Regions from separate parts of the Paenibacillus sp. VT-400 genome, predicted to be linked through region 2. Evidence: riboswitches for the same ligand, from Rfam matches in the RefSeq annotation. Region 2 holds a riboswitch; each other region holds the start of a gene.
What was found. Region 2 has a riboswitch for cyclic di-AMP ahead of EL84_RS23820 (3D domain-containing protein). Riboswitches for the same ligand answer to the same signal wherever they lie in the genome.
Positions count from the first base shown of each region.

Region 1 (3,152 bases), 2.4 Mb from region 2:
CGTGGTGGAATGGCAGACACGCTATCTTGAGGGGGTAGTGGGCGTATGCCCGTGGAGGTTCGAGTCCTCTCGACCGCATCATATGAACGATTAAAAAGAAGCTTTCCATTAATGGGAAGCTTCTTTTTTTTGTCTTTTTCGAACAGTATGACATCTGGGTTGAAAAAAGGCCATCCATTACCGGAGGAATGTTGCTCTACCTTCCGGCTACGGGTGGCCTGTGTATTATTTTTGCAGCAAATTCTTGATATCTTCTTCAATCTTGTCCGGTGTTGTTTTGGGAGCATAACGTTTAATGACCTGTCCGTTCTGATCCACGAGGAATTTGGTGAAATTCCATTTGATTGCTTTGGAGCCGAGCAGGCCAGGAGCTTCTGTGCTCAGGTGTTGGAAAAGAGGGTGAGCGCTTGAGCCGTTCACATCAATTTTCTCAAACATGGGGAAGCTCACGCCATAATTCATCTGACAGAACTCGGCAATATCGTCGGAAGATCCTTTTTCCTGTGCAAACTGGTTGCTTGGGAAACCAAGAACTTCAAATGGAGCATCTTGAAACTTGTCTTGCAATTCTTGCAGACCTTTGAATTGAGGGGTAAGGCCGCATGAGCTTGCCGTATTCACAATCAGGAGCACTTTGTCACGGTAGTCGGACATTTCAACTTCTTGACCGCGAAGGGTATTCACTTTGTAATCGTAGACTGTCATCTAAATCGCCTCCATTTATTTACTCTTATATCTTCTATTATATTGGTTGCAATTAAATATTGCAAAACTAATATGGTGTTAAAAGAATCAAAACAGGCCAGTTGTGCTGAATACGTGAATGAATTACGAAGGGATTTTCGTCAGAGTGAGAATTAGATAGCCTTGAAGAGATGGATAGAGTATAACCTTATTGTAAGCGTTATTATGAACGAGTATTGGCAAAAATCTGCCGATTCGGTGATCTGTAAGGACTTTACACCGTCATGGCGGGGGTGTATGATTCATAACGTAATTTCAATTTAAACTAAATTGTACTTGAAAAACGAAACAAACGATAATATCGCTCGATCTTACCTTAAGATATACGAACGATGTTTTAATCGCTGAGTTTCCATTCATTAATGAATGGGAAACGGGGGAACCAACGGAATGCGCTGTCCAGGACAGTGGGCATTCATGGGGTGAATTTTCCGGTGACAGCCGGAAATAGGGCGACTCTCGCGCCCGAATCCGTCAGCTAACCTCGTAAGCGTTAAAGGGAGAGGCAACAAGCCGTACGCTGGTTCATGGTGTTTTCGCCATGGGTTATTTAAGAAGCGTTCGGGAGGCCTTGGTCCCCCACGCTTCTTTTTTGTTGTCTTTTCACGCCAAGGGAGGAACGAATGATGGATACTGAGATGATCTTAGTGACTGCTCCAAATGAAGCAGGACGCAAATTTATCAAATTGCTGATGTACAAAAAAATGCCGTTTGCCGTTCTAACCAACAGTGCAGGGGAAGAGCGAAGACTCCGTAGAATCGGAGTAGAACATGTCATTCGCATGAATACGGCTGCAGCTCAAAAATGGTTTTTGCCGCAGGGCAGCGTAGGCAACGTGTTTATTTTCGAGAACAGCCTGAATCTGACCTGTCGTTATTTACAGATCTGCCGTTCATGGACATCGAAATCCCTGTGCGTCATTACGGAGCAGAGTCATCCTAAGGGCATCTATCGGGGCATGGGCGCAGACCGGATTGTATATTCGCTCAATGGGGAAGTTGGCTTTCTCCTCAATGGTTAATGCCATAGCTTGTGATTGCTCAGGTGTAAGGTGCCTGTTATAATTGAATGTATTAGAATCAATTTCAGAATTCACTCAAGGTATTATGAAATTGATTCATCGATAAACGGAAGTTTGAGGAGACTCATGCATGATGGTGAGTCTTCTTTTTTATGCTTACAAGGAGGAATTGGAGTGCCGGATGTAGGTGGATTGAAATGGTTGTTTTTTGATGTTGGAGATACGCTGGTGGATGAATGGGAGCCGGTTGATGATATTATCGGACAGTTCGTCCGCGAAGCCTGTGCATTGAGATATCCGGTGAAGATTGAGGCGGTAAGAGAACTGTTCGCGAACTGTTACCGAAAATATGAGCAATGGCCTATGAGAGTGGCAATTCGCACATTTGTTAAAGACGAGGGACATCAAAAACAGATTCAGGACAAGCTGAAGTTTCAAAAAGATCTTGAACGTCCTTTTCCTTCAGCAGATTCCGTTCTTCAGCAGTTGTCACGGCATTATCGCATTGGCATTATTGCCAATCAGAGTCCTGGAACGGAAGAGAGACTGGAGAGTTACGGCTTGCGGAAGTATGTTGATGTTCTGGCATGTTCGGCTGAAGAAGGAGTGTCCAAGCCAGACCCTGAGTTATACGCTGTGGCCTTGAAGCAGGCCGGTTGTGAACCGGAGGAAGCCGTCATGATCGGCGATCGGATCGATAACGACATTATACCTGCTCGGAAGCTGGGCATGCGTACGATTCGAATTATGCAGGGTTACGGAAGATTCCAGCCAGAACTATCGGATGACAAACGTGCGGATTGGACTGTTGATTCATTGGATCAACTCTTGCCGTTACTGATACCAAATCAGGATTAGATTCAGATGGTTGTTTATTGGATTGCAACAATAAAGGCTGATCAACTTGGGTATAGCATACCGGAGTTGATCAGCCTTTTTAGTATTTAGTCGATTAGAATGAGATTAGAACAAGCGGATCGTCTGAATGATCAGATATACATTTAGCATAACGATAATAGCTGTAATGACCCATGAGATGATTTTGAGCCACAATTTGTTGGCGAATGCACCCATACTTTTTTTATCACTTGTGAACATCACCAGGGGAATTACAGCAAAGGGCAATTGAAGTGACAGCACGACCTGGCTCAAAATGAGTAGTTCTTCTGTGCCATGTTCTCCTGCAATCGCTGTGACAATTACCGCCGGGATGATGGCGATCAGACGTGTGACCAGTCTGCGTAGCCATGCCGGAATTCGAATGTTCAGGAAACCTTCCATAACGATCTGCCCAGCGAGTGTACCTGTAAGGGTAGAGTTCTGACCTGATGCTAACAGCGCCACACCGAACAGGATACTTGCAACCGTAGTACCCAATAGAGGTGT
Region 1 covers NZ_LELF01000067.1:627,835-630,986, forward strand. Annotated here, with positions in the region: tRNA gene EL84_RS13425 (tRNA-Leu) at 1-78, shown strand, start outside; gene EL84_RS13430 (glutathione peroxidase) at 226-705, opposite strand; cyclic di-AMP (ydaO/yuaA leader) riboswitch at 1,077-1,252, shown strand; gene EL84_RS13435 (hypothetical protein) at 1,368-1,766, shown strand; gene EL84_RS13440 (HAD family hydrolase) at 1,941-2,624, shown strand; gene EL84_RS13445 (Nramp family divalent metal transporter) at 2,730-3,152, opposite strand, start outside.
Region 1: it holds a riboswitch for cyclic di-AMP, as region 2 does, so the genes downstream of both, EL84_RS13435 (hypothetical protein) here and EL84_RS23820 (3D domain-containing protein) in region 2, are expected to answer to the same signal.

Region 2 (3,152 bases):
CAAGCCCGCCAAGTGAATCAGTATCAGGTTCGGATTCTGCGGAAGAAGAACAACTGACATTGGGACAATTACGTCAAAAATATGCCGATACGTTCAAAACCAATGGTCCTTCAACCAAGAAGGTTGCACTGACTTTTGATGATGTACCTGATCCACGATTTACTCCACAAGTGCTGGATGTATTGAAGAAATACAATGTCAGAGCTACATTCTTTATCGTGGGTAGTCGTGCTGAGAAACATCCGGATCTGGTGAAACGCATCGTTAAGGAAGGGCATATGGTTGGTAATCACAGCTACAATCATCCTGAATTCAGTAAGCTGTCGATGAATGCCTTTCGCAAACAAATTTTACATACCGGGGATATTATTCGACGTTTGGCAGGATATACGCCCAAGATGATTCGGCCGCCTTATGGAGACATTAATGAAGAACAGCTGAGATGGGCTGCCAAACAACACTATAGCATTGTGAACTGGAACGTAGACTCCCTGGACTGGAAAGGCCTTTCAAAGGAACAGGTGAAAGATAACATCCTGTCTGCCGTGAAACCTGGCTCCATCGTTCTGCAACATGCTGGAGGCGGTGTAGGGTCAAACCTGAACGGCACGATTGAGGCTTTGCCTGAAATTGTTGAGGAACTACGTAATCGGGGATATGAACTGGTCACCTTGGACGAAATGTTGGGATTGCCAAAGGCCAAAGATTAGGACGACCGTGATAACAAATAATGAGAATATTAAAAGGGTGCTGTTCAATCGCGAATTAGCGACTGGCAGACACCCTGTTTGAATTCATTTTAAATGTTATTTTCTCTCTACTTCAGAATGTACAGCTCGATATCCTGAAAACCAAATGAGCTTACAGACTGTTTGCTACCCGGGATAAAGATATCAATCCGGTGACCCTTGATTGCACCGCCCACATCACGTGCTGTGGCTACAAAAGCTTGTTTTGGCAATCCTGGATGGCTGTGACCAGTTACCAGTACTTTAGTTCCAAGTGGAATTACACTTGGATCAACTGCAATCGTGCCCAGTTCAAGGTCATTTCCGAAATAATCGACTGCACCCCATCCTCCATTTTCAGACGGATCTGCAGAGTATGCCGTTGCTTTCACGTTAACGGCTTTGCTGTAATCGAATGTCTTACCCCAGGCTTGAACCACTTTGTTATCTGCGTTAACGTCCAAGCTCGCTGTAGTAACAGTCTTCGCTTGGGTCTTGCTCTCCGTTGCCGCAGCGGCTGCTACATTGTTTGCCTTACCGGGAATCGTAATTTTCAAACCACCATAAATGTTGTAAGCCGAAATGTCGTTGTTTGCTTTAACCAACGTGTTGAGTGCTACTCCATATTGTTTTGATAAGGTGTAGAAGGTATCCCCTTCTTTGGCCACATGAACTGAATCGGCGTGAGCCGGAACGGCTTGAATGAGCATTGCTGTTGTCATTAATGCTATTGCTGTTTTGGCTATACGTTTCTTGTTAATCATGGTCTTCCTCCCTCATTGTGCCTGCGAAGTTAGTTGTCGGATTCGGATGAGGAGCCCACCCTATAGGTTATTCGTTACATTTGAAACGTTATGTACCCAATTCACCCCAAGCAGTGTGCTGTAGATCTTCCCCCTGCACAATCTGCATCGTTACATCCCCCGCACTCCCTGTCCGGAAGTTTCGGCAGAGATCAATATATCACAATTTTGTAACCTGAACTTGTAGTAATTCTTACCAAATGGTTTTTAGCATGTCATCAACTGTAAGAATACTGGATAATTCAGAAAAGTTGGCGAACCGACTTCTTTATATTTGGTAACAGAAAAGTTACTTTTCCGAATCCACACGTGATTATTATCCATAAAAAAATAGCATTACCGACTCGAAGTCAGTAACGCTATTTGATCAACCATTTAACATTTAGAGTACTTTGGCAAGAAAATCACGTGTACGTGAATTTTTTGGAGCTCCAAAAACCTCATCAGGTGTTCCCTCTTCCACAATAACCCCGCCATCCATGAACAGGATTCGGTCTCCCACTTCACGTGCAAAACCCATCTCATGTGTTACGATGACCATCGTCATTCCGCCTTCTGCAAGACGTTTCATGACATCCAGCACTTCACCGACCATCTCAGGGTCCAGTGCCGACGTAGGCTCGTCAAACAGCATCACATGCGGCTGCATGGCCAATGCTCTAGCAATGGCGATCCGCTGTTTCTGTCCACCAGACAGCTGATTCGGGAATGTATCTTTTTTATCGTACAAGCCCACGGTGTTAAGCAAATCAGCAGCAATTTTTTCCGCTTCCTGAGTCGATTGTTTCTTCACTTTAATCGGAGCAATCGTGATGTTTTGCTGTACCGTTTTGTGTGGGAACAGGTTGAAGTGCTGGAACACCATGCCCATTTTTTCCCGAGTTGCATTAATGTTGTGCTTCGGATCGGTGATTGACACGCCTTCAAAATCAATCTCACCCGAGGTAGGCTGTTCCAACAGGTTCAGACAACGTAAGAAAGTACTTTTACCTGAACCGGAAGGGCCGATGACTACAACAACCTCACCTTTGCCAATCGTCACGTTAATGCCCTTAAGCACATCGTTATTACCATAAGATTTGTGTAATTGTCTAACGTCTATCACTTGCACTCAACTTCCTTTCCAGTCGTCCCAGCAGCTTGGACAAAATGAACGTCATTACAAAGTAGATGGCTGCTGCAATCAAAAATGGACTCAAGCCTTGGTACGTAATGTTTTTGACCACACTTGCCTGATACATAATGTCCACCATACCGATAACGGAGATAATGGAGGATTCTTTGATGATAGTTATGAATTCATTACCGATCGCCGGTAATACAGCTTTGAATGCCTGTGGCAATATGATATAACGCATCGCGGCGCCTCTGCCCATTCCGAGGGAGCGAGCTGCTTCCAACTGACCACGATCCACACCTTGGATACCTGCACGGAAAATCTCCGCCAGATACGCACCACTATTAATGGAAAGCGTGATGATACCTGCCTGAAGTGCAGTGAAGTTAATGCCAAAGCTCAGGGAAAAACCATAGTAAATAATCATCAATTGTACCAACATCGGTGTGCCACGGATCACTTCAACGTAAGCAGTACCGATCCAGCGCAAGATTGCAGCGTCAT
Region 2 covers NZ_LELF01000067.1:3,000,030-3,003,181, forward strand. Annotated here, with positions in the region: gene EL84_RS23815 (polysaccharide deacetylase family protein) at 1-710, shown strand, start outside; gene EL84_RS23820 (3D domain-containing protein) at 818-1,492, opposite strand; cyclic di-AMP (ydaO/yuaA leader) riboswitch at 1,495-1,689, opposite strand; gene EL84_RS23825 (amino acid ABC transporter ATP-binding protein) at 1,914-2,636, opposite strand; gene EL84_RS23830 (ABC transporter substrate-binding protein/permease) at 2,623-3,152, opposite strand, start outside.

Region 3 (3,152 bases), on a different contig from region 2:
CTCTGCCAAACGGCGGGGGAGACTGAATTCAGACTCCTCCGCCGCATATTCCGCATGAATCATTCATGCAACTATTTTATAGCATTCCCATTTCAAAGTAAAACGATTTTAGTTCGCTTCCGGCTTCACCGGACCGATCACGTAGACCGTCTTGCCTTTCTTACGTCCAAAATTCAGGGCATGCTTCACACTGTCATAATACACATCAATTTTGTTGCCTTTAATGGCACCGCCTGTATCTTCCGCACGACGGAATCCCAGACCTTCGATATATACCCACCAGCCAATTGGAATGACTTTGGGATCAACCGCAATGGTGCGCCCTTCCGTTACACGAGTACCGGAAGCTGTTTTAGTTCCAATGCCAGGCTCTTCGGAAGAGTAGGCAGTCATGGATACATTTTTAAGTACTTTGGAGTATTTAAAAGAAGTCCCGGATACGGTAATCACTTTGCTGCCCGAGGCAGATGTTTTCTTCGAGTTCGTTGTTGTAGCCTTTTTGGTTGTTGACGTTTGAGCCGATACGGTCTGAATCTCAGGTTCTTTCACGACCGGTTTTGCTTTGGTGCCGACAGCGATCACTTTATCTACACGATTATTCGCGACAGATTTGCCGACCATTTTTTTGGAGACCAATTCTCCATCCTGAAATACCTTTTCGATATGCTGCACAATTGTGCCTTCTTTGCCGTTCACAACGACACGGTTATCCCCTTTGTACAAGCTAGGGTCAGCCGTTTTAATGACTTTGTAAGCGATCGGTTGCTCTACGTCCACTGTACGCTTTGTTACGCGCACTACACGGATCTTCATCTCCGGTTTGATCGCAGTTCCAAGCGCCGGATACACTTTATCATTACTTTCAACTTGAATACCTGATTTTTGAATTGCATCTTCTACCGATGAATCGGTTGTATACAGAGTCTTGGTGTCTCCGTCTGCCGTAATGTTAACTGGAACGGCCCGCTCAATAACGATTCGGTCTCCATCTGTTAACGCCCCATTCATGGACATGGATACCTTATCGTGAGGGCTGACTGTGATCGACTGCTCCTCCAGCATTTCCTGAAGCATTCCTGTACGAGTCTCTACCACCTGAGCTTTGCCATCAATAACCAGTGAAATTTGTTTCCCGGCCTGACCGTAAACGACTAACAAGATCATGATTGTAAGCGCAATTGAGAAAATCGCGATCAATGCCATTTGACGCATGTTCTCATGCTTCCACCGCAACGCGAAAGACTTACTGGATGATCGTGACTCATGGGTCTCTTCTGGTTGGAATGTGCCCACTTCTCCGTCCTCCTTCATAGCCTCGCCGTCTAAAGTAATGCATGATGTCTTTGACGTGACTATACCAAATTTTCTACAGAACACAGATTGGACCAACATAATCCGGTTCTGCACCATGAATCAATCTTCGCAACATGATGTCATCCTCCTGAATACCTACCGTATGATGACAATATTTCTTTTATTCAAAAACAAAAAAGCCAAAGAAAGAGTGTAAGAGGAACTCTTTCGTGGCTTCCGAATGATTTTGAATATCGGAAATTCATGCACGAGGTTGCCTCTCTTTTTCCGCTTGCGAGGTTAGCTGTCGGGTTCGGGCGAAAGAGAGCCGCCCTATCTTGGGTCACCCGCTCATGGCGGACGCCCTTGAATTCACCCCGAGACCCAAAGAAGAAATCAAATACGGCTTCGCAGTTCCCTTCGCTGCTTTTGGGTCAGCGAACGTTGCGCATCGGCCAAATACACCGATGTTTAAGCCCTATTGGTTCCCCCGCTCTCCGATAACGGAGACTCAGCGAGACTGATTCATGAAAGTAATGTTGTTTCATCGGAAAGTGTCCCTTTGTTCATCCCCCGAACATCTGTCCAATTTTCCGCACAACAATTCACTGAAAAGATGATATCCTGTTTTGATGCATGTTGTAAAGCGTTGATCAAGTACGTTTTTCTGAATATTTGGTTAAAATATTGTAATATTCTTGATTTATTTGGATCAAAGGGCAAATTACCTCCGCTTACCTGCCTTTTTCACCTCATTTGCTCGTTTTTTTAACGAATCCCAAATCGTTCCATGGCATTTTTGGTTGTTATTGCAGCAATTTCCTCCACCGAAATGCCTTTAATTTCCGCAGCTGCCTCTGCAACCAGACGTACATGCGCTGTCTCATTTCGCTTCCCACGATAAGGGTGCGGTGTCAAATATGGAGCATCTGTTTCAATGAAAAACCGGTCCATAGGAACCTTCTCCAGCACCTCTTTGGGTTGCTTTGCATTTTTGAATGTGATCGGTCCTCCGAAGGAGAGATGGAAGCCCATATCGAGGCAACTTTTTGCTGTTTCCCAGCTGCCCGAGAACGAGTGCATCACACCACCAACTTCGCCCGCCTTCTCTTCACGCAAAATTCTTATGATATCCTCATGTGCATCCCGATTATGGATGACAATTGGCATGTTCACTTCACGCGCCAAAGCAATTTGTTGTCGTAATACGCGATGCTGTATTTCTTTTGGTGAAGTATCCCAGTGATAATCCAATCCAATCTCACCGATCGCAACCACTTTTTCATGCTTGCATAAAGATGCAATCCACTCCAAATCGCCCTCCTGCATTGTGATCGCATCTACGGGATGCCACCCTACAGCTGCATATATAAAGTCATATGTTTCGGCGAGTTTCATTGTGGTTGGAATCGTCTCCCGGTTAAAGCCAATGTTGATCATGCGACCAACTCCTGCATCCACAGCACGCTGAATCATGTCCTCGCGGTCCTCGTCGAATTGTGGTGCATCCAGATGTGTATGTGTGTCGAACAGCATCATGTCTGTATCTCCCTTCATGTCGAAATAACGACTATCTTCTTTTTCAAAATCCAATTTGTAAAATTCAATAATTCAATGACTCATACATAAAACATTTTGGGTATCTGTGTATTACATCATTACGTTTGTTTCTTCACAACTACAATATATAGAAGATATACGGATATTCTGATCTATATATTGTTGATTTTGCTCATTCTGCCTACTTGCATTTACAAAATTATGTCGATCTACATATACTCCCCATTAAAGCAGATTACTGTATCATGAAAAATAGCTCTTTTAGAAAGTGTTTTGATATCGAAATTCTTCATCGGATT
Region 3 covers NZ_LELF01000069.1:51,373-54,524, forward strand. Annotated here, with positions in the region: gene EL84_RS30270 (3D domain-containing protein) at 109-1,293, opposite strand; cyclic di-AMP (ydaO/yuaA leader) riboswitch at 1,567-1,820, opposite strand; gene EL84_RS30275 (TatD family hydrolase) at 2,062-2,832, opposite strand.
Region 3: it holds a riboswitch for cyclic di-AMP, as region 2 does, so the genes downstream of both, EL84_RS30270 (3D domain-containing protein) here and EL84_RS23820 (3D domain-containing protein) in region 2, are expected to answer to the same signal.

Region 4 (3,152 bases), on a different contig from region 2:
CATTCTCTCTACCTATGTGAAGAAATACCGCTTCAAACATCCCACTTCGGCTGATTTTCAAAACGTTGTGGAACAAGTGACCCGCACTTCCTGGTCTGATTATTTTGATCAATACGTCTATAGTAACGGGATGGCTGACTTTGCTGTAGAGAAGATTCGTGTTACGCCCGTACAGAAAGACGGTCAAACATTGTACGAGTCATCCGTGACGATCGCAAAAAAAGGGAGTGATTACAACGCCGTTCCTGTTCGCATTGCCTTTGAAGACGGGCATATCCTCACCAAGCAATGGAATGGCAAAGAAGATCGCATCACGTATAAATTAACTCACACATCCCCCGTATCCTGGGCCATGACCGATCCCCTGTACTCGATCGTGCTGGAGAACCGCCATATGAACAATTTCCTGAAATCCGGACTGGATGAGCAGACGAAGTCCCGCTGGAGCATGAGTGTAACCAAACTATTAGAAGCCATATTCGGAGGTCTGTCATGGTGAGGTGGAAACGGTGAAAGCGAAAATACGTGAAGGCTGGTTTCTCGTCCGTCAGCATATGTTCATTGCCGCACTCTTATTTCTTTATCAACTCATTTGGGGATATTTCTTCTATCGAATGGTACAATCGGCGGTCATCCCACTACTCCTTCGCTATCCAGATGCTGATGCCGGTGAGCTGAGTACACTTTTGTTCAAAATGGAAAGTCAACTTAACCTGTCTACCCATCCGGAGGTTCTTCGTTATCTATGGATTCTCGGGGGCATGCTGCTGGTTCGCATGTTGATCAGCCCCCTCATTCAGGCAGGACTGCTCTACTCACTTCAGCACTTTAATTCTACAGAAGAGCGCATCCCCTTTGTCCGCGGAATCAAAAATCTGTGGAAACCGATGCTGCTGCTCCACACCATACGTACATTATTGATGCTTCTGCCCGCCTACTGGCTCATACCGAAGCTCTACTCGATTCTCATGGACGGATTTCATTCCCTTCAATTACTTTTGCCTGGTATACCTTATGTTGCTGCCTGGATTGTATATGGTTGGATCATCCACCATGTCATACTCTATATGCAGTTCGGTGTTTCGGCACCAGAAGGAGAAGGCGGGGCTCACGGTACCCTCAAAGCACTCTGGATTGCACTGCGTCATCTCATCGCTGTAATCGGCATTGCACTTCTACTGGGTGGAGTACACCTGCTCGTCTTTGGGGCATTCACTACAGCCTCATGGTTATTAACGGGACTGACCGGACTTATACTACAACAGACGTATCCACTTGCCAGATGTCTATTGAGTCTGTGGAAAATATGCAGCCATTTCCGATTATGGCAGTCCAAAATATCCAAAGGTGAGAGCAGATAGTTTAAAAATTGTTACCATCACATGTTAAACTCATGGCCTAATATGTACTTATAAATAGGCAAACCTCAACCTTTCCCCGTCAAAGGTCGAGGTTTTTTTTGCTAAATTTGTTGCTAAACGTTGCCAAAGCCGTACTCCTCTGTTACAATAATCGCAGTGAGTTTTTAGTAACAACTTTGTAATCTTTACATTCATATTTGTAACTACTTAAAATTAAATCGTCATTTCTTGATTTCGCAGGTGCATAACTAGCATAGCCAAATTCCTGGCACCTGGGAAGCGGGGGAACCAGTTATGGGTGAATTGATCTTGCTACAGAGGGATCATAGGGGACCTTCAACCGAATCCTTAAGCTAACCTCGCAGGCATTGGAAGGGGAATATCTCTTGTTCAAGAAGAAATTAACCGCAGCTGTACTTAGCATCACATTCGCTTTATCGCTTGGTGCAGGTAGCGCATTCGCAGATTCAAAGATGGACACAGTAATTGATTCAGCAATGGGAACTACATACAAAAGTGGGGGAACAACGCTTAACGGCTTTGACTGCTCCGGATTTACACGGTATGTATTCGACAAGTTGGGTATTGATTTGGCACGCCAATCCAGTTCCCAATTCGACATGGGCGATTCCGTATCCCGCATGGAGATGAGAGCTGGCGATCTGGTGTTCTTTAATACAACAGGTAAAGGCGTATCCCATGTAGGAATCTTTGTAGGGGATGGAAAGTTCGCACACTCCTCTTCTTCCAAAGGCGTTACGATCAGTGCATTGAGTGAAAACTATTGGGCCAATCGTTATGTTGGCGCAAAACGGATTATGAGCACGGACGCATATGAATCACTGGCCCTTGACTAGGGACAAGCTGAGCAACATGATGCTGTAACCATTAAACATACTGGAACGAAGCAAGAAGCATAACAGAACCGCCCGGTACATTCTCCGCAGGAATGTATCCGGCGGTTTTTTTGTGCTTCAATCCTTATTCATGTTGCAAGTTATACTCGGGTTATATCCTGCGACATCAACAGGTTCATTTTGCGTTCGTTCGTCCGTGCCCTTATGATGTTTTTACCCATCCCGTTATAATATAAACGAAATTACCGGAACTTTTGTTTCATTTTTTTTTCTTGGGAAGGAAGACTTGCTAAATGAACATCACTTTTGTAGAGTGGACAAAGAGTTCTGTTTCAAGGAAAGGAGCATGCAGGTGTATGAAGGAAACCCCTGTGACGTTTCACGTTGTACCCATGCGAGAAGAACATGCGGAGCTTATCTGCAGCTGGCAGTATGATCCGCCTTACAATATCTACAGCTGGCTCCCCTGGGAGCAGATGAAGGCTCTGGAAGTGGAATTCGGAGATGCACAGCTGCGGCAGGAGCAATATGCGATCGTCCTGGATCAGAACGATCGTATATGTGGGTTTGCTCAATACTTCCCACTTCAAGGGGTAACCCGGATTGGCCTTGGCATGCATCCAGAGCTGTGTGGTCAGGGTCAAGGGACAGCTTTTGTCACTGCCATTGTACAGGAAGCTATTCGCCGAAATCCCACGAATGAGATTGATCTGGAAGTACTCACTTGGAATGCTCGTGCCATTCAAGTTTATCTAAAGAGTGGATTTGTCACCCAGGATACATACGAACGACAGACCCCAAGCGGCTTGAAGCCCTTTCACTGTATGGTTTATGAAGGGCCTCGCGGTTAGAATCCATTGCAAAACAACCAAATTTGCCCCTTGTTATGTGATTAGTTCAAAAAATTCCCACAAAATGCTATGATGTCAGTACA
Region 4 covers NZ_LELF01000050.1:28,717-31,868, forward strand. Annotated here, with positions in the region: gene EL84_RS06495 (M1 family metallopeptidase) at 1-499, shown strand, start outside; gene EL84_RS06500 (hypothetical protein) at 510-1,361, shown strand; cyclic di-AMP (ydaO/yuaA leader) riboswitch at 1,607-1,744, shown strand; gene EL84_RS06505 (C40 family peptidase) at 1,748-2,218, shown strand; gene EL84_RS06510 (GNAT family N-acetyltransferase) at 2,575-3,069, shown strand.
Region 4: it holds a riboswitch for cyclic di-AMP, as region 2 does, so the genes downstream of both, EL84_RS06505 (C40 family peptidase) here and EL84_RS23820 (3D domain-containing protein) in region 2, are expected to answer to the same signal.